Regions from separate parts of the Nonomuraea sp. B19D2 genome, predicted to be linked through region 2. Evidence: riboswitches for the same ligand, from Rfam matches in the RefSeq annotation. Region 2 holds a riboswitch; each other region holds the start of a gene.
What was found. A riboswitch is a leader RNA that binds a small molecule or an ion and turns the genes downstream of it on or off. The one in region 2 is predicted to bind cyclic di-AMP.
Positions count from the first base shown of each region.

Region 1: it holds a riboswitch for cyclic di-AMP, as region 2 does, so the genes downstream of both, ABN273_RS43125 (CHAP domain-containing protein) here and ABN273_RS08540 (C40 family peptidase) in region 2, are expected to answer to the same signal.
Region 3: it holds a riboswitch for cyclic di-AMP, as region 2 does, so the genes downstream of both, ABN273_RS18835 (CHAP domain-containing protein) here and ABN273_RS08540 (C40 family peptidase) in region 2, are expected to answer to the same signal.
Region 4: it holds a riboswitch for cyclic di-AMP, as region 2 does, so the genes downstream of both, ABN273_RS05140 (C40 family peptidase) here and ABN273_RS08540 (C40 family peptidase) in region 2, are expected to answer to the same signal.

Region 1 covers NZ_JBEFAK010000036.1:25,541-32,783, forward strand. The annotation lists gene ABN273_RS43110 (sensor histidine kinase) at 1-671, shown strand, start outside; gene ABN273_RS43115 (hypothetical protein) at 1,227-1,853, shown strand; gene ABN273_RS43120 (hypothetical protein) at 2,437-2,685, shown strand; gene ABN273_RS43125 (CHAP domain-containing protein) at 2,731-3,378, opposite strand; cyclic di-AMP (ydaO/yuaA leader) riboswitch at 3,394-3,538, opposite strand; gene ABN273_RS43130 (BlaI/MecI/CopY family transcriptional regulator) at 3,859-4,254, shown strand; gene ABN273_RS43135 (hypothetical protein) at 4,277-5,086, opposite strand; gene ABN273_RS43140 (class I SAM-dependent methyltransferase) at 5,181-5,780, shown strand; gene ABN273_RS43145 (DUF2218 domain-containing protein) at 5,799-6,392, shown strand; gene ABN273_RS43150 (TetR/AcrR family transcriptional regulator) at 6,441-7,019, opposite strand.
Region 2 covers NZ_JBEFAK010000003.1:407,100-414,342, forward strand. The annotation lists gene ABN273_RS08525 (glycosyltransferase family 4 protein) at 1-268, opposite strand, end outside; gene ABN273_RS08530 (M48 family metallopeptidase) at 277-1,638, opposite strand; gene ABN273_RS08535 (hypothetical protein) at 1,650-2,468, opposite strand; gene ABN273_RS08540 (C40 family peptidase) at 2,577-3,092, opposite strand; cyclic di-AMP (ydaO/yuaA leader) riboswitch at 3,166-3,329, opposite strand; gene ABN273_RS08545 (C40 family peptidase) at 3,750-4,724, opposite strand; gene ABN273_RS08550 (NYN domain-containing protein) at 4,836-6,068, opposite strand; gene ABN273_RS08555 (phosphotransferase family protein) at 6,303-7,243, shown strand, end outside.
Region 3 covers NZ_JBEFAK010000009.1:99,990-107,232, forward strand. The annotation lists gene ABN273_RS18825 (aldo/keto reductase) at 56-877, shown strand; gene ABN273_RS18830 (Gfo/Idh/MocA family protein) at 897-1,850, shown strand; cyclic di-AMP (ydaO/yuaA leader) riboswitch at 1,965-2,102, shown strand; gene ABN273_RS18835 (CHAP domain-containing protein) at 2,115-2,786, shown strand; gene ABN273_RS18840 (YoaK family protein) at 2,948-3,643, shown strand; gene ABN273_RS18845 (alpha/beta fold hydrolase) at 3,655-4,467, opposite strand; gene ABN273_RS18850 (LysR family transcriptional regulator) at 4,526-5,389, shown strand; gene ABN273_RS18855 (MDR family MFS transporter) at 5,379-6,851, opposite strand; gene ABN273_RS18860 (NADPH-dependent FMN reductase) at 6,857-7,243, opposite strand, start outside.
Region 4 covers NZ_JBEFAK010000002.1:315,930-323,172, reverse strand. The annotation lists gene lysX (bifunctional lysylphosphatidylglycerol synthetase/lysine--tRNA ligase LysX) at 1-808, shown strand, start outside; gene ABN273_RS05155 (NADP-dependent oxidoreductase) at 814-1,743, opposite strand; gene ABN273_RS05150 (winged helix-turn-helix transcriptional regulator) at 1,828-2,229, shown strand; gene ABN273_RS05145 (helix-turn-helix domain-containing protein) at 2,916-3,128, shown strand; gene ABN273_RS05140 (C40 family peptidase) at 3,143-4,096, opposite strand; cyclic di-AMP (ydaO/yuaA leader) riboswitch at 4,192-4,341, opposite strand; gene ABN273_RS05135 (amino-acid N-acetyltransferase) at 4,618-5,175, shown strand; gene ABN273_RS05130 (hypothetical protein) at 5,198-6,019, opposite strand; gene ABN273_RS05125 (RDD family protein) at 6,236-6,769, shown strand; gene ABN273_RS05120 (RDD family protein) at 6,882-7,243, shown strand, end outside.

The DNA.
Region 1 (7,243 bases), on a different contig from region 2:
CCCACGACCTGCGCAGCCCGCTGACCGCCATCCGCACCCATATCGAAGAGGCCCTGATGGACCCGCGCCAGGCGAACTGGCCAAAGGTCGCGAACGCGGTGCTGGAGAGCGTGGAACGCATGCAGATCCTGGTCTGCGACCTGCTGCAGGTGGCCCGGCTGGACGCGGGTGTCACCGGCCGCCGCGAGAGGCTCGACCTGACCGAGCTGGTGCGGCGCGAATTGGACCAGCGGCCGGCCAGGGTCTACCTACGCCACCGCCTCATGGCCGGGGTGATCGTTGAGGGTGACCGCCTCGACCTGGCCAGGCTGCTGAACAATCTGCTGGACAACGCCGAACGGCACGCCGAGTCCGTCATCACCGTGCTCCTCACGCTTGAGGACGGTGAGGCGGTGCTGGAGGTGAGCGACGACGGAGAAGGCGTGCCACCCGAGCAACGGGAGATGATCTTCGAGCGGTTCGCGCGGCTTGAGGCCTCCCGAGTCAAGGACGCCGGTGGGACAGGGCTTGGACTACCGATCGCCCGGCAGATCGCGCACGCCCACAACGGCACCCTGACCCTTGAGGACAGCCCCCGCGGCGCGCGGTTCGCGCTCCACCTTCCCGGATGCACCACGCGCAACGCGAATCATCCGCAAGGGGAGAAGGCGAGGCGCAGCCGGCCGCGTTGAACGCCTGGCGAATCTCCCCGGATCGCCGCATCTCCGAGGACCTCTTTGCCCTCGTCCAGGATCAGCAGGATCGCTGGCACCTCCCGCGATGCCGGCAGCATGATCACGCCAGGGCTGGGGTGGTGGTGGTCGGACGGCACGGGAAACCGCAGGTCGGAGTGGTAGGGCGCCCGGGTCTCGAACCTGGAACATACGGATTAAAACCGCGTTCAGCCCCACAGCCTGTCTGAGCGCGCGGCATCCTGTCACATTCGAGGAAATCCGGGCGTCTATCTCTTGTAGGGAATCGCACGTGCACCGGGTTTCACGCGGGTTCCAGCCTTCTCCCGTTCACCGGTAGCTGATGCGGAAGGAGCATCGACTGGATGCCTCGACTCAGGCAGCCCAATGCCGCCCCGTTCAGCCAACCAGCGCATCTGATGCGCCACAGGTGAGCGCGCCACGACGGGCATCACTTCGACTGAGTCAGGACAGTAGGGCCAGGATGTAACAGCCAAATCGCCTCCAGCGTGGCATCCCTGGCAGATCGTGCCATTGTAGATAACCTCAGCGCTCGTGAACAGTACGAGCGTCGTCACCGAGGCTGCCATCCTCGCCGAAGTCAACAAGGGCGTCGGTGTCGTTATCGCCGTGATCGGGGCGATCATCATCAGCCCCGCCGGATGGCGGGCACTCCTCCAGCCCTCTGCCTCGTGGATGCGGGCGCAGTTCGATCGCATCCGGAAACCTTCGCCGCAACCCCTCAGCCTGAGCGCATCCGGCTCCGGTGAGACGTTCGGCAACACGACGATCATGAACGCGCCCCCACCTCGGCTCACCGACCAGCCAGTCGCCGACCAGGTCGCGATGGTGTACGCCTACCTCCGCAGCGTCGAAGGCCGTCTCAACCAGCTCATGACCTCCCTCGCCGACGAAAAGAGCGCGAGGGACAAACAACTCGCCGAACTGGCGGCAACCCTCCAGGGCCGCTTCGACAAGCTGGAAGATCGCATGATCGAGCAGGAACGCCAGGCAGCCCGTATCGACGCTCGCGGCCTCCCGGTAATCGCCACCGGCATCGTGCTCAGCGGCATCCCCGAATGGCTGGCGGCGCTCCCATTGCGCATCGGCTGGGCCCTTCCGGTCATTGGACTCCTGCTGACGGGCAGAGTGCTGGGATCATTGCGCCCGAACTCCTCATGATGGCTGCAACCCGAGCACGCCGACCCACTGGCTGAAGCAACACGCCGACCGCGGCGACACCTTGATGCTCCACTCGCGGCACGAGGACAACCCAGTCCTGTTCCATGACGACGGCACCCTCACGGAGGTGGGCGCTGACTACATTGGCAAGCTCGACCGGCTCACTGGCGTTCGCTGCCACCGACTCCGGCATGGCCTGGCCCGTGCATACGCCACGGCGGTGGAATCAGCGTTGACCTGGAGTCGGCGCAACTACGCGCGCTTCTTCGGGCAGAGCGCCAGAAGCAGCAGGCAACGCGGGCGCTGCGCCAGGACCGGGGGAACCCGTCCGAGGGGCCGCACAGGTGGCACAGGCGGCTTCACCGGGGGTGGTATCTCCGTTCACGGTGTCTGAGCGCGGGCTGCCTCAAGCGCTCTGCCATCCACTGGCCTTCCACCTCACCACCGGGCAAAGCAAGCGACGCACCGGCCTCCGAACAAGTGATACCGAGAAGGAGCTTGGCTTGCAGGCCATGCTCACCACCGTTGGCCACGACCGAGCAGTCCTCGACAGCGCCATCCGGCGTACCGTGACCTCGCGAGAATGCTTCTGTTCGTGCACGTGCTCGCCCTGCCGCAACGCCATCGCGGTCTGCCGCAACAAACGATCCCGTCCACGGTGCACGGGCGGGCAGGGCTTGTCGCCGGGCTTGACCGGTGGGACGGGCCGTCCGGCTATCTGCTGGTCATGCCCGAACGCCGTCACCGCTTGGCAAGCCGTGGTTCAGCCCTGCTCGTGGCGCTCGGATTTTCACCCCCAGGCAATCGCCCATGCTGGGCGCACAACGCATGATCGGGACGGGGCCCAGTCGGCCCCGTCCCGATCAGTTGCGCTCGTTCAGGCCTTGTACTGCGGGTAGCCGTAGCCCACGACCTGCGACGTGGGCCGGATCCGCTCCTCCACCTTGCCGTTGCCGGTGTTGCCCTCGACCGTGGTGATCGTGCCGTCCCCGTTGTCCTTCTTGACCAGGCCCATGTGGTCAATGCTGTCGACGGTCTTGTCGTCCCAGGAGAAGTAGACGACGGCGCCGGGCTTGGCGACGGTGCCCCACCGGCCGTTGTTCTGGAACCACTTGGCCCAGGTGATGGTGTAGGCGTCCCAGCCCATGGTGGGACGAGCGCCGGCCTTCTCGCCGATCCAGGAGACGAACATCGCGCACCATGGAGCGTTCGCGTACGCCTGGATGTTCCCCCCGTCACGGGCGACGGTTTCCATGGCGCGGGGCGAGGACATGTACCACTGGTGGAACGGCGTGCCGCCACCCGCCGCGTTCTCGGTCACGCCCACTTGGGATTCCGCGATCTTGATTACCGCGTCCGCCGTGACCTGTGCGGGCTTCTGCTGGGCGACCGTGCGGTCGTTCTGGTGGTCCGCAGCAAGGGCGGGGGTGCCGGTGAAGATGGCCCCTGCGGCGACTGCGGCTCCAAGCACCAGCCGGGGACTGTTCGCCGACCCGAAGGCGCGAGAAAGTACGTTCTTGGTCATGCTGGGGTTTGCTGCTCCTTGCTTCCATGCCGCCTACCGGGTTAGCTGACGGGTTCGGGCCTGGAAGTGCCCTACGGAACTGCCTCGCGGGTGTTCCGATTCACCCCAAGAAATTGGGTCCCCGGTTCCGCTCTCTTCGCGGATTCGGCGGCCGCACCCTGCCCTGCGGGCATGCTGCCGTACAGGTGGAGCGCGGTCTCGGCAATCAGGGACGCACCTCCCCGCGTAAAGCAGTTGTGCTGGTGCGGCCCCAGGTCCACCAAATGTAAGAAATATGCATAGAACGGTGCAAATCCGGTTTGACCAGATGTGGCAGAATCCCTTGCCGGGCAGGGGTTTTGAGCGCGATTTTTTACCTTTCCGGTGCAGCGACATGACTGCTGACCACTACGGCCGTCCGTACATGCCTTCTCCTGAGTCGACCAGTCCGACCCGGCAAGTGGCCCAGACCAGGGAAGTCGACCAATAAGAATCACTACGATGGCCGGTAGCATCAACGGCATGATGCGCGGTCTAGGGGAGCTCGAGTCCACCATCATGGAGGTGATGTGGGCCCGGCGACGGCCTGCCTCCGTTCGTGAAGTGCTGGAGGAACTGCAACAGCAGCGCACCATCGCCTACACGACCGTGATGACCGTGATGGACAAGTTGCACGCCAAGGGTTTGCTCAAGCGCAAGCCCGTCGGCCGTGCCTATATTTACGAGCCCATCTCGTCGAAAGAGGCTTACACAGCCGATCTGATGCGGGCCGTGCTGGCAGGTAGCGGCAACCAGGCCGCCACACTCGTGCACTTCCTCGAACGGCTCACCCCGGAGGAGGCGACCGCGCTCCAGGCTGCCCTGCAGGTGTTCCCTTACAAAGGCGGGCCGGCGTGATCGCGGCCGTCGTCCTGGCGCTCTATATAGTGGCCGCCGCGATCTGGTTGCCGAGACTCATGCGAGTAGCCTGGCCGGGCTGTTCGAAGCGTGTGCCGCCATGCTCTCCGACGGCGAGGGCTTGACGGCGGCCGGTGCGCTCCTGGTCGCGGGCGCCACAGTCGTCCGTGTGCTCTCGTGCGGCGCCGTCGTCCTGACCAGGACCGGCATGGAACGACGCGAGCACGCGGAGCTGCTCGCTCTGCTCGGCCGGCGCGACGGCGACCTGGATGCGGTAGTGCTCGACCATGACGAGCGGCTGGCCTACTGCCTGCCGGGCAGGAACGCCCAAACCGTGATCACTACCGGTGCGCTGCGGAGCCTCTCGCCCGAGCAGATCGCCGCCGCACTGGTCGGCCTGGCCACCGGCCGGACGTCCGCCTTCGCGCTCGGCACCGGTGGGGAGACCGCGCTGGTTCGCGTACGTCGTATGCTCCATCCCGCATCTCCGCTCAAGCGGGTAGAACGCCTGGCCGGGGTGCTCAGCGTGGGACTGCTGCTGAGCGGACCGACAGCGGTCGCCCTGGTGCCCGGCGTCAGCTCTTTCCTGGCCCACCACTGTCATTCGCTCCTCACGTTCGATCCCTTCTCGCAGGTATAGGTCGTAGACCTCGGAGAAGAAGTCCGCCCACGTGTCGCCGTCGGGGAGCAGCCGCAGGGCGGGCGGCTCGTACGGGATGACCGCTCGGTAGATGTCGGCCACGCCGGGCGCCCCAGTGATCAGGACCATCAGAGGGCCGATGCCGTGGATCTCGTAGTAGAGGCGGGCGTCCGGGACTTCAAGAGAGCTCATGCGGTATGGATGCCTTGTCGGCTCTACGATTTTGCGAGACATGGTGTATATATCAGATACATAATGCTCATCGGAGAGACCGAACGACACTTCCATGACTGATACGCCACACGGGCCGCAGGAGGAGCTCTACAGCACTCCGCTTCCCTGGGACACCGGCCGCCCGCAACCGGCGTTCCTCGACCTCGCCCACGCCGGCGCCATCCGGGGCCGGGTGCTGGACGTCGGCTGCGGCACCGGGGAGCACGCCCTCATGTGCGCCGCTCGTGGCCTGGACGCCACCGGGATCGATCTCGCCCCCAGAGCGATCGACCGCGCCCGAGACAAGGCGCGCGAACGGGGACTCACAGCGCGCTTCCTCCAGCACGACGTGCTGAGGCTGGCCGAGTTCGGCGAGTTCTTCGACACCGTGCTGGACTCCCTGGTGTTCCACATCTTCGGCGACGACGAACGGCCCCTCTATGTGGAGAGCCTGCGCTCGGTCGTCAGGCCGGGCGGCCGTCTCTTCCTGCTGTGCTTCAGCGATCAGCAGCCCGGCGAAGGCCAGTACGGGCCGCGACGCGTAACGCGGGAGGAGATCGTGGACGCGTTCGCCGACGGCTGGAAGCTCGACTCGATCGAGGCCAGGACCATCGACAACACCGCCATCCCCGACGGCGTCCTGGCCTGGCTCGCCGCCATCACCAGAATCTGACCACGCGAAAGGACCGCGATGCCGACCGCCGAAGCGCACATCACAACCGATCGGGCCAGCCGCTACCTCGTCCAGCTGTGCCGCCATGCCAGCCAGATGGGGCACGGCTTCCCCAGCCACGCCAACCGCGGCCCGCACATTGGCGGCGAACGCCCGAAGAACGTCGAGGCCAAGTGGTCCGAGACGGATGGCACCATCAGCCTGGACTGGGGCACCTGCACCCTGCGGGCCACTCCCAAGGAGTTAACGCTGCACGTCGAGGCCGTGGACGAGGACGGCCTGCAGCGCATCCAAGCCCTTCTCACCAGGAACATCACCAGAATAGGCCGCCGCGACAACCTGACTGTGGAGTGGCGCCATCCCGACGGAACCACCAGCGCCTCCTCTGTCCCCCTACGCAGGAGGCGTCACACCGCGGTCGCCCTCACATCGGCCGCCGTCCTGGCCGTTGCCGTGCATATGGGGCTGGGCGCCGGTGTGCTGACGGTTCCGCACTGGGCGGGCTTGGGCGCGGACGCCGTGCTGGCGATGATCCTGGCGATGGTCCTGGCGAAGGGCGCTCTCGTCGCCATCCACCTCCGGCGCCGCCGCACCTCCTCCAGGGCCCGCTGAAGAGCCGCGACCGCCAGATGGAAGCCGTCGCGGACCGCCTGTCTCGGCTCAGCTCTCTCTAAGCGCTGCCAAGGTGAGCGCGACCAGCCGCTGGACGGCGTCCTCGGCGGGCAGGGCGGTGGCCGCCTGCAGAGCATGCAGGCAGAACATGACCAGTTCGTCCGCCGGCACGTCCGCACGGATCTGCCCGGCCCGGGCGGCGTCGGCGAGCGCGTCGCGCAGCATGGCGTGCAACCGCTGCTGGGCCTGGCCGACGTCCTCGGACCGGTGCAGGAGCGCGACGAGATCGGGGGCAAACCCGTGCCGTGCCATTCGCTGGTGCATCAGAGCGTACGTCTCGAGCATGGCCACGAGCCGCCGTCCGACGTCGCTCTCGCGCTGGGCGGTCTGGGCGAGGTGCTCCAGATGTGCGGCAACCATGCGACCATGCCAGGCCAGCAGGATCGCCTCGACGTCGGGGAAGTACTTGTAGAGCGTCGCACGGCCGATGCCGGTCTTCTCGGCGATCTGCGACATCGTCACCCCCAGCAGCCCACGTTCCCGCACCAGCTCGACGGTGGCGTCAAGGATCGCGTCATGCACGGTACGCCGGTGGGCCTCGATCGTCTCGTTCCACAGCTTCGGCATCCGGCTAGTCTACGAACTGTCGCATACCTGACAGCATGTCTTAAACAAGACTCTCCTGATTCCCCGCCGCACGTCCGCGTGTGACAATCCGGGTCCGCCACGCGGCAGGTCACGCTTCCACGAGGTGGCAACCTGCCGCTTCCACGGCCCCGCACCTTGCCATGGGCATCCTGGTCGCTTACGTCCGCTGATCTTCGGTGCGGCTCGCACGGGACCCGTGCGAG
Region 2 (7,243 bases):
TCTGCGCGCCGTGCTCGGCCACCAGCCGCGCCGCCCTGCGCGCGACGGCGGGGGTCGGCAGCATGAGCCGCGTCGGATGCCGCACTATCGGGTACGGCTGGCGCTCGTCGAACTCCGCGCAGCCCGGCCAGGCGGGCGCGTAGACGGCCACGCCCGGCGTTCGCAGGGCGAGGCCGTGCACGAACGACTGGATGCCGCCGGGCCTGGGCGGGAAGTCGTTCGTGACGATGAGCACCTTGGGCACGCCGTCGGTCGCGGCATCGGTCACGGCACGTGTCACTGCACTGGGACGCCGTTCAGCTTGGCCCATGCGCGGGCCATGGCGATGCGCTCTGGGCTGGAGGGATGGGAGGCATAGAGCACATATTCCACCGCATCCGGCGACAAGTCGGAAACGTTGGTGACGGCGAGGCGCTTCTGCATCGCGACGAACGTGGCCGGATCGCGCGTCAGGTCGAGCGCGTGCAGGTCGGCCCTGGCCTCGATGTGGCGGCTGACCAGGTTCTGGGCGGGGCCCATGAGCAGTGAGCCGATGGTCATCAGGCCCATGATCGCGCCGACCGCGCGCGGGTCGCCGATCGACGTGACGCCGGTGCGGCGGCGTACCGGGTCGAACACCAGGAACAGCAGGATGGCGCCCAGAGCGGCGCCCAGGGCGCCGATGAATGTGCCGTGGAGTACGTCGTTGTACTTGGCGTGGCCCAGCTCGTGCGCCACGACCAGCTGGACCTCCGGCTGCGGGGCCTTGAGCAGCGTGTCGTAGACGACGATCCGGCGCGTGGCGCCGAAACCGGACACGTACGCGTTGAGCGCCGTCGTCCGGCGCGAGGCGTCGGCGACCAGCACGTCCTCGACGGGCACGCCGTCGCGCTGGGCCATGGCGAGCAGGCTCGTGCGGAGCTGACCCTGCCGCATGGGCGTGAAGTCGTTGAACAGCGGCTCGAACACCACCGGATAGACGAACGACACCACCACCGTCAGCACGAACGCGCCGACGGCGGCCGGGATCCACCAGCGCCTGAACCTGCGGGCCAGCGCCACGAGCACGAGCAGCGTGAGGCAGAGCAGGAACGCCTCGACGCCGATGTTCTTCAGCCGGTCGCCGGCCCAGGACCCCCAGTCCTGGGTGGACAGGCCGAAATCGCGCAGCAGCGTCTCGAACCAGATACTGAGCGGCAGCTTGACCAGCTCGACGATGGCGGTGATGACGACGACGCCGAGCACCACCCGTACCCACCGGGGGCCCTTGAGCCAGCCCACCGCCTTCGCGCCGAACGGGGTGGCCACGAGCAGCCCGGCGAGGACGAGCGTGAGCGCCAGCGACAGGTAGCTCGGCAGGGTGGCGGCCGCGTCGAACGCCCTGCTCCTGGCGATCTGCGCGGCGGTGAAGTCGCGTGCGGGGTCTGGCGGCCCAGAGGCCAGGAGGCGCCAGGGGGTGCTGAAGGCCGCCACGGCCAGAATGATCAGGCCGAGCAGCACGGCCGCCACCGCCGCCTGCCGCCTCAGCCGCCGCTCATCCGCGGCTTCGCGCGGCCCGTCCCCGTTCACGGACACACCCTCCCCAGAGCCCTCATCCGCCACCGCCCCCTGTCCGGCGCTTACCCCGTCGACGTCGTCCGTGTCTCGCCGTTCGCCCATCAGCCTCCCCCTCACGCGAGCTGGTCTCGCACGTAGTCGCGCCACCGTGCGGTCAGCGTGGCCGCGGAGAGGCCCAGCGCGGCGAGTGCCTGATCGACGCCGACTGCCCGGGCATCACGGTAGAGCCTCACCAGGGTCTCCTCACCGAACCGGTCAGCGATGAAGCGACACGCCAGCCAGGCTTCCTGGTACGCCCGCGCGAGCCGCAGGGGGTCCCGCCCGTCGGCCGCGAAAGCGGCAGGTCCGGGCAACTCACCCGGCAACCGGCCGGACCGCACCTCGGCGGCGAGCTCGGCGGCGGCGGTCCGCACGGGGAGCCCGGAGTCGCGGTATCCCACGTAGTCGGCGAACCCCTCGTAGAGCCAGACGGGCAGGCGGTCGGTGCCCGCCGCGACGTGGGTGAGCTCATGGGCCAGTACGACGTCCTTGCCGGTGGAGTTCAGCTTGGCGAAGAACTCGGGGACGATGATCACCCGGCCGCCGTCGGCCACCGCGGCCAGCCCGTCGACCCGCCCCACCCCGGCCAGCCTGGCCGCTTCCGCGGCGGAGCGGGGAACGACGATCAGCGGTCGTACTGGCCGGCCGAGCACGTCCGAGACCCGTTGCCCGGCCACGTCGGCTCTGCGCGCGAGTTCGCGGAGCTCACCGGGTGGGGTGTGGTGGCCGACGACGACGGACCGCGCGCCACGGACGACGAACGCGTCGTCACGCCACAGGTTGCGGGCCCCCGGCGGGAGGGCCGGAGAATCGGGGGTGGGGGCGCTGGCTGGGGCGACGGCGAGGAGCACGATGGAGACCACCGCGACCCGCCGACTCACCCACCTGGACACGATGCCCGATCGTAGTCGCCCCACAAGGGCCACATCGGCCGCGCTTACGTGTGCGCCGACGCGGTGGGACGAGCCCCGCCCGGACCAACGGGTTCGGGCGGGGCTTGGTCACAGGCCGGGTCGGACCGCGCCCACGAAGGACGCCTTACGCCATCCGCCCAGCTTGTCGATGCGCACCCGTTCGCCTGTCCGCGGCGAGTGGATCATCCTTCCCTTGCCGACGTACATGCCCACGTGGCCCAGCCCGTTGAAGAACAGCAGGTCGCCGGGCTGGAGGTGCCGCCAGGAGACCTTGTTCCCGATGCGGGCGAACTGGCTGCTTGCCACGCGCGGGATCTTCACCCCGGCCTTCTTCCAGGCGTACTGGACGAGGCCGGAGCAGTCGAACGAACCAGGACCTGTGCCTCCGTACCGGTACGGGTCACCGATCTGGTTCTTGGCGGCTGAGACAGCCTTGCGGGCCTTGGACTTCTGCCGGGCGACCTTGACCGCCCTGAGCGTTGCGGCCTTGGCCGACGTCGAGGTCTGGGCGGTCGTGACCGCCTTGGCCGTCGAGGCCGACGTGCTGGTGGCCGCCTGAGCCGTTGGGGCATGGAGGACCAGACCTCCGGCCGTCACGGTCATCGTGAGCGCTACGCCACTCAGGGCAAAGCGGGACAGACGGGGGTTATGCGGGGAGGTAGACAGGATTTCTCCTTGAGTCTTCCACGAATGCCTACCGGGTTAGCTGACGGATTCGGGCCTGGAAGTAGCCCTACGGCGCGATCTACGCGCCGATTCACCCCTGATCCCTGGGTTACTGGGATCGCTGGGTCCCCGGCTCCGTGCCTCCTGGCTGCACGGACTCGGCAGGCCACCGCCCGATCAAGGGATTGACACGGGGATACGGGGCGGTGACCAGCGGATCTTTATCTGTCTCGCATCGGTAGGGACCGATGCGGGTTCGCGGAGGACATGGCTCGTTCACCGCGACGTCGCCAGAAGCTACGCCGAACCGTCAAGAATCGGCAAAGCGAGACATGGCCTGTAAAGATCAGATAAAGCGGTTTGTAAGAGTGGAAATCGCTGCTGGAGCACCAGGCTCTGTTACCGAAATGTGACACTGCTCACACTTCTTTTCGCAGGCGTTTGTCAGATCGCGATTGTCGCCTTTTTCACATTTGCCGCGTCTCCATCAGGCCCTGACTATGCAGACTCCCGCGCCATAAACTATGGTGCATAGTAGAAGACGTCACGAGCGATCGTTCAGCCACTCAGCGCGTGAGGGCCCGGTAAGCGCGCCTACGGGCGGACGACGCCCACGATGGGGCCGCCGTAGGCGGAGAGCTTGACGACCTTGACCACGTCGCCGGTCTGGGGCGCGTGGACGATGTTCCCGTTGCCGGCGTAAATGACGACGTGACCCAGGCCCGAGGTGAAGATGAGGTCCCCAGGCTGGAGATCCGTCAAATCGACCTTGCGGTTGGCCCCCCACGCCCACTGCTGCCACGTCGTACGCGGCAACGACACGCCGCCGGCGCGCCATGCCGCCTGGGTCAGGCCCGAGCAGTCATAGCCCCGTGGACCGGTCCCGCCGTAGATGTACGGCTTGCCCACCTGGGCGTAGGCGAAGCGCAGGACGGCGGCGGCGTTGCCGGAGGCCGGGCCCGTGTACTTGATGCCGACGCTGTTCGGATTGCCGGGATTGTAGGCGTCCAGCCTCCTCAGCAGCTTCTTCTGCTGGGAGATCAGCTTCAGGATCTCCGCGCGTTCCTTCTCGACGCCGTCCCGCTCCTTGTCCGCGACCTCCAGCGCCTCCTCCGCCTTGTCGCGCTCGGCCTTCAGCCCGCGGTTCTCGCGGTCGAACGCGGCCAGCTTCTCCGCCCGCTCCTTCGACAGCTGCCCGGTCAGCGTCAGCGCTGTCAGCAGGGCCTCGGGGTTGTCCGTGCCGATCAGCCCGGGCAAGGAGGTCAGGTCGCTGCCGAGTTTGTAGCTGTTGACGGCCATGCCGATCACCTCGGCCCGCAGGTCCGCGACGGTCGCCAGCTTGCGCTTGTAGCTGTCGTTCAGCTTGGTGTACGAGCTCTTGGCCGTCTTGTACCGCTCATTGGCCGTGTTGAACCGTTCGACGACCTTGTCGGCCTTGTCGTTGAGCTTCTCGAGCTTGGCCTTGGCCTGCCGGAGCGTGGGTTTGGGATCAGCGAGGGCGGGGCCTATCGGGGACAGGAGCAGCCCGAACGCGAGACCCGCGGCCACCGGCACCCTGCCAAACCTCACTGTGTCGCCTCCCAGGGATGATATCTGGGGCGAAATAGTACAGAAGTGGCGGGTGAGGTATCCCCTAAACGCAGCAAATCGTGATGGAGCGCCAACCAGCCGGTCCGTAATCTAGGCCCGCCCCAGCCTGCGCAGCAGCAAGCCAGACGGAACGGGTCTGGCTCCCATCCGCCTGACGGACTCGGCCACCTCGCGGTCCGACGACACCACGGCGATGGCCCGGCCGGGCGGCTCGGCGCGGACGAGCTGGCGGATCAGGTCGTCGGCGATCTCCCCGGGGTCGCTGAACAGCACCCGCACCCCGCGCGGCGCCACCACCTGCACGGGGGCGTTGAGCTCCGCCCCGTCGAACACCACGGTCACCTCGACCCTGGTCTGCGCCACCAGCCCGCCGAGCCCGGTCATCAGCCGGTTGCGCTGGTCGGCGAGGGTGAGGGTGCCGTAGCCGGTCTTGGTGACGTTGTAGCCGTCGATGATCAGATGGACCTGCGGCAGGGCCAGGAGCTGGTCGAGCAGCTGCGGATCGTCGTCGGCGAGGGCGCGTGCGGGCACGCCGCGCACGCCGGGCCGCTCGCCGGTGATCGCGGCGACCGAGTCGGCGGGCCGGGTGATCGTCGTGGGCAGGGCCAGCTCCCTGCGCAGCCCGGCGGAGGCGTCCTGCAGCGCGTCGAGCAGCACCCTGATGCGGGCGTCCTCGATGCTCCTGCCCTCGCGGGCCGCCCGGCGCGAGGCCTCGAGCTGCTTCTCCACGTCCGCCAGGCGCTCGCGCAGCCGCCGCAGCTCGGACTCGCCCGCGACGGAGGAGGCCGAGGCGGCCGTCCTGGCCTCCTCAGCCGCGTGCTCCATCTCCTCGGCGCGACTGACCGCAGCCTTGGCCCGCTCGCGGGCGTCGTGCAGCTTGCGCCGCAGGTCGGAGTTCTCCGCGCGGGCCGCCCTGATCTGCTCGCGCAGCCGGTCGGCCTCCTCCTTGGCGGCGCTCTTCTGCGCGGCGAGCTGCTCACGCAGCCGGGCGACCGCCTCCTCGCGCTCCGACCCCTCGGCCGCCACCGCCGACTGCTCCAGGTCGGTGCGGGCGACCTCGATCATCTCGGCCCAGCCGGGCGGCCTGGTGAGGTACGCGGCCGCGGCCACGAGCACGGGGTCGGCGGCGGGCGGCACGTTTCCCTCGGCAAGGGAGGCGACCAGCTCGGGCCAGCCGGCGGCCACCGATTCGGCCACCAGCTCGCGGAACTTCTTGTCGTTCTCGAGCTGCGCCGCGATGGGCGCGCTGCCGAGCTTGGCCCGCTTACGGGGGTCGAATTTGGCGATCCCGCGCAGCGGCGGAGGTACGGAGGCAGCGGGCATCGTCCCGAGGACCTGAGACGCCAGATCGACGACATTTAGCCGCACCTGCTCGGGAAGCGGGCGAGACAGGCCTTCACCCGCTGAACTCATCCCACTTGTCCCTTCGTGACATGCCCTTTCAGACAAGGGTACGGCTGCCGCGTACCTGACCGTAACGGTCACCCATGTATGGACGAGCGCTTGGTTGGCGGTATACGACTGAGCCGGAGCAGGCGCTCACCCGGGAGGCCGACCGTGACAGAAGAGATCCGCACCTCCACCCGCGACCTGGAAGAGCTGCGCGAACGCCTGGCCGTCTGGCTGCGCGGCAGGGTCGGCGAGAGTGCTTCGGTGTCCGAAGTGTCCCGGCCGTCCGAGAACGGCATGTCCAGCGAAACCCTGTTCTTCACCGCCGTCTGGGACGGAGGAGGAACGCGCTGCGTAGCCAGGCTCGCACCTGCGGTGGAGGCCGTTCCGGTGTTCCCCTCCTACGACCTGCGGGCACAGTTCGGGATCATGCGTCTGGCCAGGGAAAAAGCTGGGATTCCAGCGCCCAGGGCCCTCTGGTTCGAACCGGATCCCGATCATCTCGGCACGCCGTTCCTCGTCATGGAGCGCGAGGACGGCGAGGTGCCGCCGGACGTGATGCCCTACACGTTCGGGAGCTGGCTGCTGGACGCCGCGCCGGCGGACCAGCGCAGGCTGCAGGACGCCGCCGTGGCGGTCCTGGCGGCGCTGCACCAGACCCGGTTCACGACTGAGGAGCTGGCCCCGCTCGGACCGGGCGGGCTGCGCGCGCACGTCGAGGCACAACGCGCCTACTACGAGTGGGCGCACGGCGAGCGGCGGATCCCGCTGCTGGAGCGGGCCTTCCGCTGGCTGGAGCCGCACTGGCCGCAGGAGCCCGGGCCGGACGTCCTGTGCTGGGGCGACGCCCGGATCGGGAACATGATGTTCCGGGACTTCACCCCGGTTGCCGTGCTCGACTGGGAGATGGCCGCCGTAGGCCCGCGCGAGCTGGACCTGTCCTGGATGATCTTTCTGCACCGCTTCTTCCAGGACCTCACGGTTGCCATGGGCTTTCCCGGCATGCCCGGCTTCATGCGCCGCGACGACGTCTGCCGGAAATATCGGGAATTAACCGGATACGAGCCTCGCGACATGGACTTCTACGAGATGTATGCCGCCCTCCGGCA
Region 3 (7,243 bases), on a different contig from region 2:
CAAGCTAGCCCCGCCGCCTTAAGCCCCCAGAAACGCGACGTGAACAATGGACGGTATGAACTCGCTCTTGCTCAACACCGACGGCGTGCACATCCCGCAGCTCGGCTACGGCGTCTGGCAGGTCCCCGCCGAAGAGGCCGCGCAGGCCGTCACGACCGCGCTGAAGGCCGGCTACCGGCACGTCGACACCGCCTCCGCGTACGACAACGAGGAGGGCGTCGGCCAGGCCGTGCGCGAATCGGAGCTGCCGCGCAGGAAGGTCTTCGTCACCACCAAGCTGTGGAACGCCGACCACGGACGCGCCGAGGCGGCCTTCGAGGAGTCCCTGGCCCGGCTCGGCCTCGACTACATCGACCTTTTCCTCATCCACTGGCCGGTGCCGCAGCAGGACAAGTACGTGCAGGCGTGGAAGGCGATGGAAAAGATCTACCGTGACGGGCGGGCCAAGGCCATCGGCACCTCCAACTTCACGATCGCCACCCTGACCCGGCTGATGAACGAGACCGACATCGTCCCGTCGATCAACCAGATCGAGCTCCACCCGTACCTGCAGCAGCGCGAGATGCGCGCCTTCCACGAGGCCAACGGCATCCTCACGGAGGCGTGGAGCCCTCTGGGCCAGGGCCAGGGACTGCTCGACGACCCGGCGCTGGCCGTGCTGTCCGGCAAGTACGGCAAGACGCCCGCGCAGATCGTGCTCCGCTGGCACCTGCAGCTGGGCAACGTCGTCATCCCCAAGTCCGTGACCCCGTCGCGGATCGCCGAGAACATCGGCGTGTTCGACTTCATCCTCGATCCCGAGGACATGGCCGCCATCGGCGCGCTGAACAGGGGCCGGCGCTTCGGCCCCGATCCCGACACGTTCAACATGACGTGATTCGTCTACGATCTCCCACGTGCGGGATTTTGCGTGGGGCATCGCGGCGACAGGCGGTATAGCGCGGACCGTGGGAGCGGCCATCGTGGCCGAGCCCGGAATGCGGGTGGCCGCCGTCGGGTCCAGGGACTTAGGACGGGCGCAGGCGCTGGCCGCCACTTTGGGCGCGGAGTCGGCGTACGGCTCCTATGAGCAGATGTGCGCCGATCCGGCCGTGGACGCCGTCTACGTCGCGACGCCGCACGCCCAGCATCTGCAGGTGGCCGAGGCCGCCATCGCCGCGGGCAAGGCCGTGCTGTGCGAGAAGCCGCTGGCCGCCACCGTGGACGACGCGGAGAAGATGGTGCGGCTGGCCCGTGAGGCAGGCGTGTTCCTCATGGAAGCGATGTGGATGCGCTTCAACCCCCTCATCCAGAAGATCGCGGCCGACGAGCGCTTCGGCGACATCCGCTCCGTGCAAGCCTCCTTCGGCTTTGCCAAGCCTTACGATCCGGTCCACCGGCTGTGGGCGCCGGAGCTGGGCGGCGGGGCCCTGCTCGACCTCGGGATCTACCCGTTCGGCCTGGCTCAGCTGCTCCTCGGCATGCCCTCCGACCTGCGGATCACCGGCTCCCTTGCGCCCAACGGAGTGGACGCGGAGGCCGGTGGGATCTTGCTCTACCCCGGCGGCAGGCGGGCTCTCGTAGAAACCTCGTTGCTCGGGAATTACCCGAACCATGCCTGTGTTGTAGGTACTCAGATGCGGGCGGACATCCAGGCACCGTTCTGGGCGCCGCGGCGGATTTTGCTCTCCGGGCCCTCCATGGAGCCGGAGGAGCATGTGCTCGATCCGGCGGACAACGGATACGCCGGAGAGCTCCGCGAAGTCCGCGCCGCGACGGCCGAAGGCAGGACCGAAAGCTCGGTCATGCCGCTTGATGAGTCCCTTGCCATGATGGGGCTCCTGGCCGCGGCCCGGGGGCAACTCGCCTAGCCGGGTCGTTACAAATTTGTAGCCTCTTGCCTTATGCATTACATTTGAGGCATTCTTGAGGCATTCGTCCGGTTTGTCCGGCAATGTCCGACCATCGCGACACATCACAGGACCGTCCTGTGACCGCTGAATCCGCCTTCGGGCGGAACCGGGGACCCACGTCCTTTGGGGTGAATCGGCACTTCGGTGCCGTAGGGCAGCTTCCACGCCCGAACCCGTCAGCTAACCCGGTAAGCGGCATGGAAGCAAGGAGTAACCGCCTCGATGGCCAAGTTCCGCTTTACCGCTGCCACGAAGACCAACATCGCCCGAGCCGTGCTCGGCGCGACCGTACTGGCCTCCGGGCTCGGCGCCCACATGGGCACGGCCGCCGCCACAGAGCAGCAGCCGGCCACCGCGGCCACGCAAGACGACCACGCCAAGTCCAGGGAGACGAAGGTCAACGTCACCGCCTCCCAGGTCCTGGAGCTCGCCAAGTCCCAGGTCGGCATCTCCGAGAACGCCTACGGCGGCGGCACCAAGTTCCAGAAGTGGTACGCCAACTCGCAGCGCGCCGCGGAGACCATCGCCCGTGACGGCGGCAAGCGCGCCGACTACATCAACGCGCCCTGGTGTGCGATGTTCGTCTCCTGGGTCGGCGAGCAGACCGGCGCCCGCCCGCAGGTCGGCTGGGACGCCTGGACCGTCGCCCACGCCAAGTGGTTCCAGGCCAACCACCGCTTCGGCGATGCCGCCAAGCCCGGCGCCGTCGTGTTCTTCTCCTGGAGCGGGAGCAAGAGCCTCGACGACATCAACCACGTCGGGTTCGTCGAGAAGGACAACGGCGACGGCACCATCTCGACCGTCGAAGGCAACACCGGCAACGGCAAGGTCGAGGAGCGCGTCCGTCCGAAGTCCCAGGTCGTCGGCTACGGCTACCCGGAGTACGCCGGCTGACCCGTTTCACCACACGAGCGCGCGTCCCCTCCGGGGGCGCGCGCTCTTCGCATCCCACCATCCTCCAGGGGAAGGGGGTTGGGGCAGCCACGCGCGAACCTCGCCAAGGAGCCGGCCATGAGACCCAGCCCCCGCCCGGGAGCCGAGATCGCGGGACGCCCGTGAGGGGCGGGCTCCGGTGGGTGGCCGACGGGCTGTTCCCCCGCGGCGGGAACCCGCACGGCGTCCTGCCCGCCCTGCTGATCCTCCTGGCCCTCGTCACCGGCCTCGTGGACGCCATCAGCTTCCTCGGCCTGGGCCGCGTCTTCGTGGCCAACATGACCGGCAACATCGTCTTCCTCGGCTTCGCCCTGGCCGGAGACCAGGAGCTGTCGAAATGGGCCTCCCCCCTGGCCCTCGCGGCCTTCGGGGCGGGCGCCTGGACCGCCGGGCAGGTGACCAGGCGGACGAGCGACGCCCGGCGCGCGTTCGCCGCCGCCACCGCGGCACACGCCCTGCTGGTCGCCGCCGCCCTCACCGTGGCCCTGGTGTCAGGACACCATCACACCGGTGCCAGGGCGGCGCTCATCGGGCTGCTCGCGTACGGCATGGGCCTGCAGAACGCGTCCGTACGCGCGCTGGCGGTCCCCGACCTGGTCACCAACGTCCTCACCACCACCCTCACGGGCCTGGCCGCCGACATCCCGGGCCGGTCGGCCCTGCGCAGGTCCGCGTCCGTCGTGGCGATGTTCCTCGGCGCCCTCACCGGCGCCGCACTCCACCTGCACGTCGGCCCCGCACTCCCGCTGGCCGCCGCCCTGACCCTCCTCGCGGTCGTCGCCGTCGTGGCCCGCAGGCGCACCCGCCGCACGAGCTGAGCCGACGGGGTTCAGGAGAGGAAGAAGTCCGCCAGAGCCCGCGCGACCCCGGCCGGGTCGTTCTCCATCGGGATGTGCCCCGCCCCGGGAATGCGCACGAGTGTGCTGTTCGGGATCTCCGCGACGAAGCGCTCGGCGTACCGGACCTCCTGGAACGTGTCGTCCTCACCCCACACCAGCAGCTTCGGCGTCTCATCCGCCTTCAGCGCGGGGACGAGGTCCAAGGTGTAGCGGCTGTCGGCCGCGCCCGCCAGAGCCATCCACGACCGGCCCACCCGCAGGTCACGCCACGGATCCAGGTAATCGGCCAGCTCCGCCTCGGCGGCGGGCCGGCCCAGCGCGATCGTGACGGCCTTGCGGCGCGCGGCCAGCAACTCCTCCACGGTCGTGGCCGCCACCACGGCGGGATCCCGGTAACGGGCCACCCCGGGCACCGGCCACGAGTCGTACGTGACCGAATTGACCAGAGCCAGCCGCGCCACCTCCGACTCGACCAGCAGGTGCTGCGCGACGGCGCCCCCGATGTCGTGCCCCGCCACCAGCAGCGGCGCCCGCGCACCCACCGCGGCCGCGAACCGCCCTGCCCACGCCGCCAGCGCGGGCACCGCCGCCGTCTCCGCCGTGAGCTCCCCCTCGGAACGCCCCAGCCCCGGCAGATCGACCGCCACAGGCCGCAACCCCGCCGCCGCCAGATCGTCGATCACCGGTTCCCAGACCCGGCTCCAATACGTGCCGTGCAGCAGCAACACCACCGGGCCCCGCTCGCCCGCCGTCAGATAACTGGCCATCCGGCCGTCGACCTCGACCGTCATTCGCTTGGACATGCCATAACCATGATGTTCTGCCCCCCTCATGGTCAAATACCAACTAAGGTATGCCGGTATGACATTGGCGCAGCTCCGGGTGCTCGTCGCGGTCGCCGAGCACGGCGGCTTCACCGCCGCCGCCGACCACACTGGCATGTCCCAGCCCGCCGTCAGCCGCGCCATCGCCACCCTGGAGCGCGAGCTCGGCGCCGCCCTGTTCGTCCGCCACCGCGACGGCATCGCCCTCACCGAGGCCGGCCAGGCAGCACTCGCCCGGGCCCGCGAGACCCTGCGCCACTTCGACCTCATCCGCGCCGACGTGGCCGCCGCCGCCGGCCAGATCACCGGCGAGCTGCGCCTGGCCAGCCTCCCCAGCGCCACCGGCACGCTCATCGCCAGGCTCCTGCGCGCCTTCACCGACCGCTACCCGCAGGTACGGGTCCGCCTGTTCGAGGGGGTGGACGACGACATCCGCGAATGGCTGCACCGCGGCGCCGCCGAGGTGGGCGTGGTCACCCTCCCCGCCCCCGGCCTGCACACCGTCCACCTCAGCACCCACGACATGGTCGCCGTGCTGCCCGCCGGCCACCCCCTGACCGCCCGCCCGGCCATCGCCCTCGCCGACCTGAGCGGCCGGCCGTTCATCCTCACCACAGCCGGCTGCCGCCCCCTGATCATGGGTGCGGCAATGGCTGCCCAGGTCCGGCTCGACATCGCCTTCGAGGCCGGCGGCCCCGCCGCCATCCTGGAGATGGTGGCCGCGGGGCTGGGCGTCAGCATCGTCCCCACCCTGGGCCTGCCCGCCGACCTGGGCGCCGTCGTCACGCGGCCGCTCGAACCGGCGATGACCCGCTCCTTGGCCCTGGCCGTCCCGTCGGCGGCCGACTGTGCCCCGGCGGCCCGGGCCTTTCTCGACCAGCTGGCCGCCTTTACGTTGTAGATTCCGTACGGAGGGGCACCTCCCGGACAAACCACGCGGCGGCGAACGCGATCATCGCCAGGACCGCGGCCCCTGCCAGCACACCCCGCAGTCCGCCGCTGACCGCCTCGCGCACCGCGTCCCGTACGGCGTCCGGCATCGCGGACACCAGCTCGGGCGTGAGCCCGCCGCCGCCGGCCAGCCGCTCGGCGGTCCCGGCTCCGAGCCGGCCGGCCAGCCCGGCCTCCATCCGGCTGCCGTAGATCGCGCCCAGCAGGGCGATCCCCAGCGATCCGCCGATGGTCCGCAGCAGCGTGACGGTCCCGCCGGCCGCGCCCATGTCGCGCGGCTCGGCGCTGTTCAGGGTGAGCAGCAGGGAGCTCTGCGTGAGCAGTCCCATCCCCACCCCCGCGACCAGCGTGAGCGCGGAGGCCGGCGCCGTCCCCGTGCCCACCCCCAGCCAGGTGAGCACGAGAACGCCGACGACGAGCACGCCGCCGCCGAGGATCGGATATCTGCGGTACCGGCCGTCGCGGCTGATGAGGCGGCCGGTGACAAGCTGCGCCCCGAGCATGCCGAACATCAGCGGCAACAGCAGCATCCCGCCGGCCGTGGGTGAGGCGCCCTGGACGTACTGCATGTACTGCGGCAGGTAGGACATCACAGCCATCATCACCGCGCCGACCAGGAAGCTGAGGACCTGCGCGAGCGCGAAGTTGCGGTCACGGAACAGCCTGGGCGGGATGACCGGCTCCTCGGCTCGCCGCTCGACGCGCACGAACGCCAGCAGTGCCACGGCGGAGACCCCGCCCAGGCCCAGGATCTGCGGCGACGACCAAGCGTACGCGGTGCCGCCCCAGCTCGCCAGCAGCGTCAGGGCCACGATGCAGGCGGTCAGCAGCATCGCGCCGAGGTAGTCGATCCTGGCCCTGACCCGCTCGCTCCTCAGCCGGACCCCGAAGCCCACGACCAGCAGGGCGACGGCACCGACCGGCACGTTCACGTAGAACGTCCACCGCCAGCTCAGCTGGTCGGTGAGCAGGCCGCCGAGCAGCGGCCCGCCGATGAACGCGACCGGCATCATGGCCCCGACCATCGACTGCACCTTGCCGCTGTCGCGGGGCGGCACCAGCACGCCGATGATCGACAGGGCGCCGACCATCAGCCCGCCCGCGCCCAGCCCCTGGACGGCGCGGAAGGCGATGAGCTGATCGATGTCCCGCGCCAGGCCGGCGAGCATGGATCCGGCCAGGAAGATCACGATCGAGGCCATGAACATGCTCTTGCGCCCGTACAGGTCGCCCAGTTTGCCCCAGATGGGAGTGGTGGCGGCCGTGGCCAGCAGGTACGCGGTCACCACCCACGACAGCCGGTCCAGCCCGCCCAGCTCGCCGGTGATCGTGGGCAGTGCGGTGCCCACGATGAGGCCGTCCAGCATGGCCAGGAACATGCCGAGCATCAGCCCGAACACGGGGAACCTCACGTGCGTCACACCCCGTACGGGCGCGCGGCCCTGGCCTCGCGCAGCGCGTGCCCCCACCAGGCGAGCTGGTCGAGCATCGCCTTGGCGGCCGCGTCGGCGCCGGGGTTGGCGGCGGCGCCGTCGTGGCCGATCTGGGCCCACGGCGCCTGCAGGCCGACGGCGTCGCGCACGGTGACGGCGTGCAGCTCGGCCATCACCAGACGGAGCTGCTCGACGGCCCGCAGCCCGGCCGAGAAGCCGCCGTACGCCACGAACCCGACCGGCTTGGCGTTCCACTCCCGGTTGTGCCAGTCGATGGCGTTCTTCAGCGAGGCGGGGAAGCTGCGGTTGTACTCAGGCGTCACGATCACGAACGCGTCGGCCGCCGCCAGCCTCGGCGACACGGCCGACAG
Region 4 (7,243 bases), on a different contig from region 2:
TCGCATCGCGATCGAGCTCTACCTCAAGCGGCTCGTGGTCGGGGGCGTCGAGAAGGTCTTCGAGATCAACCGCAACTTCCGCAACGAAGGCGCCGACTCCACGCACAACCCCGAGTTCACGATGCTGGAGGCGTACGGCACCTACCTCGACTACAACGACATGGCCGACCTGACCCAGCGGATGTACCAGAAGGCCGTGGTGGCGGCCCTGGGCACGTCGGTGGTCGTCCACGACGGGGTCGAGGTGGACCTGGGGATCGCCGAGTGGCCCCGCATCACCCTGTACGGCGCCGTCTCGGAGGCCGTGGGTGAGGAGATCACCACCGCGACCACCCTGGAGGAGCTCCGCAAGCTCGCCGACCGCCGCGAGATCCACTGGGACCCGAAGTGGGGCGCGGGCAAGCTGGTGCAGGAGCTCTTCGAAGCCCTGGTGGAGCACACGATCGTGCAGCCCACGTTCGTCATGGACTACCCGCTGGAGACCTCGCCCCTGACCCGTCAGCACCGGGAGAACCCGCTGCTGACGGAGAAGTGGGACCTGATCGGCTTCGGCACGGAGCTGGGCACCGCCTACTCGGAGCTGATCGACCCGATCGAGCAGCGCCGCCGCCTGACGGAGCAGTCCCTCCTGGCCGCCGGCGGCGACCTGGAGGCCATGCAGCTGGACGAGGACTTCCTGCAGGCCCTGGAGTACGCCATGCCGCCCACTGGCGGTGTGGGCGTGGGGATCGACCGCATGATCATGGCCTTCACCGGCAAGAACATCCGCGAAACGATCCTGTTCCCGCTGGTCAAGCCCACCCACTGACCGGGTCAGGGGACGAGGACGAGGCGGCCGCGGAGGCCGCCGGCGGCCAGGCGGGCGTGGGCGTCGGCGGCCTTATCCAAGGGGTACGTGTCCGCCACCCGCAACGTCAGCCGCCCACCTTCCACAAGCCGCACCACCTCCGCGAGTTGGGCGGCGTCGGCCCGGAAGAACACGGTGGCGACGTCGATCCCACGCAGCCCCACGGGCGCCACGCCCGCGGAGAGGGCGACGAAGGCCCCGCCGTCCCGCACCGCGTCCAGAGCCGCCAGGCCGAGCACGGCCGTGTCCACGACGGCGTCCACGCCCCCGGGGACAAGGGCACGTACGGAGGAGGCCACGTCGTCACCGCGGGGCACGAACCACTCGGCCCCCAACCCTCGTACCAGCTCCTCGTCCCCGGCCCCCGCGATCGCCGCCACCCGGGCGCCGCGCAGCGCGGCCAGCTCGACCAGGTAGCCGCCGACGGCCCCAGCCGCCCCCGTGACCAGCAGCGTACGGCCGGGGCCGACGCCCGCGCGGTCGAGCGCCTGCCAGGCCGTGAGCGCGTTGAGCGGGATCGTGGCCGCCTCCACGGCGGTGCGGCCGCGCGGCGCCCGCGCCACCGCCGAGGCGTCCACCACCACGTACTCGGCCTGCGCCTTCACCGGTAGCTCGAGGCGCGCGACGAGCCCGATGACCTCCTCTCCCACACGGAACGCGGTCCCGTCCCCCACCTGGTCGACGGTGCCTGCGACGTCGAAGCCGAGCCCGTACGAGTCCAGCCTGCGGGCCACGCCGTAGTCCGCGAGCGTCCCTGCGGCCACGGCGAGGTCGAACAGGTTAACCCCGGCCGCCGCCATCTTGATCCGCACCTGTCCGGGCCCCGCGGTGGGCACCGGCACCTCCACGAGCCGAGGAGAGCCGGAACCGCCGATGAGTGCACGCATGTTCGTCATGCCGACGAGCGTAGGTAGAGTTACTCTCTCATGGTAAGTAGGCACCTGGAAGTGCGTAACCCACCCACAAGGAGGAACGGACGAATGGCCACGAAGACGGCGGCGGAGCGGCGCGACGAGGCCAGGCAGGCCTTCGACGCGTACTTCGCCCAATGCCCCTCCAGGAAGCTCCTCGACCGCCTCAGCGACAAGTGGGTCACCCTCCTGCTCAGCGCGCTGGCGGAAGGGCCGCGCCGCTACAGCGACCTGGCCAGGCGCATCGCGGGCGTCAGCCAGAAGATGCTCACCCAGACCCTGCGCGGCCTGGAGCGCGACGGCCTGGTCTCGCGCACACTCACTCCCTCGGTGCCCGTACGGGTGGACTACGCGCTCACCCCGCTGGGCGAGAGCCTGATGCCGCTGGTGGCCGCGATCAAGAACTGGTCGGAAACGCACATTGAGGACGTCGAGGCGGCCAGGGACCGTTACGACGCGGGCAATACCTGACCCCTCACGGGAAGTGGTCGTGGAACTACCTTCTGGCTTGCCGGTTTCCGATCCGCGGGCGGTTGTAAGCATCGGGTCAAGGTCGTCGGCGGGTGTCCCGTTCCATCCTCTCCGGTGCCCGGGTGTCGGCATGATCGCCATGAGGGGCGCCGGGTACGCGCACCCGGAAACCGGGCACTCCGCCGCGGCCGGTGACGCGTGCAGCCCGGTGGCGGCCGGATGATTACCCGCGGGCCAGGCGGAGCACGCGGCTCCGAACAATCCGGTAGGCGCGTCGGGCCGGCCATTTCAATGGCCTGACCTGGATCTCCCGGCGGGATATGAATCGCCGTACAAAGCGAGCGATTGGTGGCTCAACACGCGAGCGGAAGATCTTGCTTGGCGCGCTCAGCCGGCAATGACCGGCTTATGGATCACCCCGAAACTTCGCGCCGAACGGATCAAAATCGGGAACGTCCCGAGGCCCATTGATAGCGTGCGGTAAGGCCCGAAGAGATCACTCATCGCCTGCCGGGCGTCCTGACATATCGCGAGTGCGCCACATATAACGGATCATGTCAATAGCCCCCGTCAAGTGCGACGATTGTCATGCTTGACGTCCTTTCCGCGATGCGTTTACCGTCTCCGAGGAGCGGCTTTGGCCCATCTGTGAGGTCCGAGTTCTGCTGTTGGGGGGAGGGCTCCCGGTGGATGTGCTCACTGAAGGCGTTGAGCTAAGCCATGCGGATTTGGCGCTGCTGGCGGAGCTGGCCAGGGGAGTCACGGTCGATCGGGTGGGCAGACGTCTGGATATCAGCGGGCGCACGGTACGCCGGAGATTACGCGGCATCTGCGACCGCATCGGCGTCGCCACGGCGATCGAGGCCGTGGCCTGGGCCGCGCGCCGCCAGCTGATCTAGCTGCGACCTGGCTGTCAGTCGGCGATGCGCACCGCGCCGGCGAACGGCCGCCTGGCGATCGACGCGATCCGTACGACGTCGCCCGTCTGTGGGGCGTGCACCATCATGCCGCCGCCGATGTAGATGCCCACGTGGTGCAGGTCGCTGTAGAAGAACACCAGGTCGCCGGGCCGCAGCTCCGAGCGCGAGATGTGCCTCCCCGCGGTCCACTGGTTGCCGGTGTAGTGCGGCAGCGAGATGCCCACCCGCTGGAACGCCGCCATGACCAGCCCGGAGCAGTCGTAGGAGTTCGGCCCCTCGGCGCCCCAGACGTACGGCTTGAGCTGCTGTGTGAGCGCCCACCGCGCGGCCTCCGCGGCCTTGCCGCTGCCCGCGATGGGCAGGTTGACGCGCACGGCGCGCGTGCCGGGCTGTCCCGCCTCGCCTAGGGCCCGCTTGAACAGGCTGCTCTCGACCTTGGCCACCATCGTGGTGATCTTGTCGCGCTTGGACTTGAGGTCGTCGACGATCTTCTGGACCTCGTCGATGCGTGCCGTGGCGCCCGCCCTGGCGCGGGCTGCGGCCTCCATGGCCTTGGCGAGCTGGTTGATCTCCTCGCCCTGCTCCTGCTCCAGCGCGTACGAGGTCGCGGCGCGGTTGAGGAAGTCCTCCGGGTCCTTGGAGGTGGCGAACGCCAGGGTCCTGGTGAATCCGCCCGTGATGTAGGCGTTCTGGGCGAGCAGGGCGGCCTTCGCGCGCTTGGCGGCCAGATCCGTCTCGCTGGACGTCAACGTCTTCTGCGCGGCATCGGAGGCATTCTTGGCCGACTTGAGCTTCTCCCGCTGGCCGTTGTACTGCTCGGTCAGCGTCTCGATCTGGGTGTGCAGCTCCTGGGCCTGGGCGGCGAGCTCCTTCAACGAGGGCTTGGGGTCCGCGGACGCCGAACCGACGGGGATGGCGAACAGCAGCGCGGCGACTGTGAGACTCACCACACCGACGTGGCGCGGCCGCCGTGCCCGTTCCGGAGGGCGGGCGTGCTTGCCCGCTGACTTCCCCCCACCGTCACGCGTGCGCTTCACCAATCAGCTCCTCTCATAGACGCCTACCGGGTTAGCTGACGGGTTCGGGCCGGAGCAGCCCTACCGAGAGACTCGGACTCACCCCTGTGATGGCGCTGGAGGTCACCACCTGTGGGTCCCCGGCTCCCCTTTCGGGAATTGAGCGTGCCACCCGTACGACATACGGGGAGCATTGTCGCTGGACACTAATGCACTCCAGGTTCGTGCTCAACCAGAACTGCCAAGTCTGTAGAGGTTTCACAACCGAAGGGTCACAAGGTGATCTCGTGATCACCTGTGCGGAACTGACCTTATGCCCTCTATGTCCGTGCTTTCGCGCTTACCCCCACCGGGTGCGAGCTCCGTGCTCATCTGGCCACGAGATGTAACAGGATGGGCCGAGACATGGGAGTTAGGGCTGAGCCGTAATGAGATCTGTACTCTGGAGAACCATGGAGCAGGTGGCCGAACTGACAGCGCCCGAGACCGCGGTGGTGGTCCGGCGAGCCCGCACGCCCGACGTGCGCGCGGTCAGGCGCCTGGTGGACACCTACGCGGGCGCGGGTCCGCGGCTCCTGGAGAAGGCCACAGTGACGCTGTACGAGGACGTACAGGAGTTCTGGGTGGCCGAGCGAGGCGGACAGGTCGTCGGCTGCGGCGCGCTCCACGTGCTCTGGGAGGACCTCGCAGAGGTCCGCACGGTGGCCGTGGATCCCGAGTGCCGGGGGATGGGCGTCGGCCACCGGATCGTCTCCGCGTTGATCCAGCAGGCTAAAGATCTTGGTCTGCGACGTGTATTCTGTCTCACTTTTGAGGTCGACTTCTTCGCGAGGCACGGATTCCGCCCGATCCAGGGCACACCGGTCTCACACGAGGTCTACGCCGAGCTGCTGGCCTCGTACGACGAGGGTGTGGCGGAGTTCCTCGACCTGGAACACGTCAAGCCGAACACGCTGGGCAACACCCGCATGCTGCTCCATCTGACATCGGGTGACGCGGACCTTGACTAGCTGGAAAGGTGATTGTTGATACCTATGTCGATACGTTGGGCAGGACAGGCATGTGTCCTGACACGTGCCACACGCGCACTCGAAGCGAGGTGACACGGTGAGCACCGGACAGCCGCCGTATCCACAGGACGACTCCGGCGACAACCCCGCCGGCACCCCGGAATACGGACAACAGAACGCGGGTCGCCGCCCCGGCGAGCCCGACCCCGACGTGACTGTGGTCGGCTACCGGGCGGACGATGCCTACGGTCAGCAGCCCCAGTACGGCCAGCAGGGCTACGGCCAGCAGCCCCAATACGGCCAGCAACAGCAGCAGTATGGCCAGCCCCAGCACGGCCAGCAGCCTCAATACGGTCAGCAGGGTTACGGCCAGCCCCAGTACGGCCAGCAGCCGCCCTCGGGCCAGCAGTACGGCCAGCAGCCCCAGGCCCAGCCGGACTACGGCCAGCAGCCCCAGGCCCAGCCGGACTACGGCCAGCAGCCTCAGTATGGTCAGCAGCCCCAGTACGACCAGCAGTACGGCCAGCAGCAGCAGTCGGGCCAGCAGGGCTACGGCCAGCAGCCCCAGTATGGTCAGCAGTCGCAGTCCCAGCCGGACTACGGCCAGCAGGGCTATGGCCAGCAGCCGCCCTCGGGTCAGCAGTACGGCCAGCAGCCGCAGGCCCAACCGGACTACGGGCAGCAGCCTCAGTATGGTCAGCAGCCTCAGTATGGTCAGCAGCCTCAGTACGGGCAGCAGCCGCAGTCCCAGCAGGACTACGGACAGCAGGCTCAGTATGGCCAGCAGCCGCAGTCCCAGCCTGACTACGGGCAGCATCAGTACGGTCAGCAGCCCCAGTCTCAACCGGACTACGGGCAGCAGGCTCAGTATGGCCAGCAGCCGCAGTCCCAGCCCGGCTACGGCCAGCAGGGCTATGGCCAGCAGGCTCAGTCCCAGCCGGGTTACGCCCAGCCGGGCTACGGCCAGCAGTACGGCGACCAGCAGTACGCCCAGGGCTACGGGCAGCCGCAGCAGTACGGCCAGCCGGGCTACGGGCAGGCCTACGGTCAGCCGGGCCCGGTGGGCGTGCAGCCGCCAGGAGCGCCCGCCCCGCTGGCGGAGTGGTGGCAGCGCCTGGTGGCGAGGATCATCGATTTCGTCATCCTCTTCATCGTGAACGTCGTCATCGGCTTCATCCTGGTTGCGGCGCTGGCGGTCAGTTACTCCTCGATCGACGGCACCACCAGCGGCCTCCTCTCTGGAACGGTCGTGGGCATGATCACGGCGGTCATCGTGACCGCGTTGTGGATCGCCTATGACTTCTTCCTGCTGAAGATGAACGGTCAGACCGTCGGCAAGATGGTCATGGGCATCAAGGTCGTGCCTGTCGGCCAGGGCATGCCGCCGAAGGGCCTGCCGACCGACCTGGCGCTCAAGCGCGCCGCGGTGACCTGGGGCGGCTGGGCGCTCAACGTCCTCCCGCTGGGCTTCATCAGCTCGCTGCTCGGCTACATCGTCGTGGGGCTCAACGGCGCCTCGCAGCTCTGGGACAAGCCGCTGCAGCAGACGTTCGCCGACAAGTTGGCGACGACCGTAGTGGTGAAGATCAAGTAGTTCTCGCGACAGGTAAAAGCAGGGGCCGGCTTCGTGCCGGCCCCTGTTTTATGTGCGGAGGGCGTACCAAAATGAGGGGACCTGGGCCGCTGACGACGCGAGGTGGGGGGTTATGGCCGGGTCACCGTCCTGGGCGGACGCGGTGCCCGCGGAATGGTGGGAACGGCTCGCCGCCCGAGCGATTGAAGCGCTCGTCTTCGGGGTGTTCTATTACATTCTGTTCATTGCGCTGTGGGGCATCTTCCGAACTGTCGGGATGCTGGAGGTGCTGGACGGCCGGCTGCCCGGTGTGCTCGCGTGGCTGGTCGCGGGGCTGGGTTATGCGGGCTACGACTGGTGGGCGCATTCCAGGCGCGGCAGGACGTTCGGGAAGGCGATCATGAGGATTCGCCTGGCGCCGGGCGACGTTCCGCCCCGGGCGCTGCTCAAACGGTCCCTGGTCTATCCGGGACCTGTCATGCTGATGGGCATTCC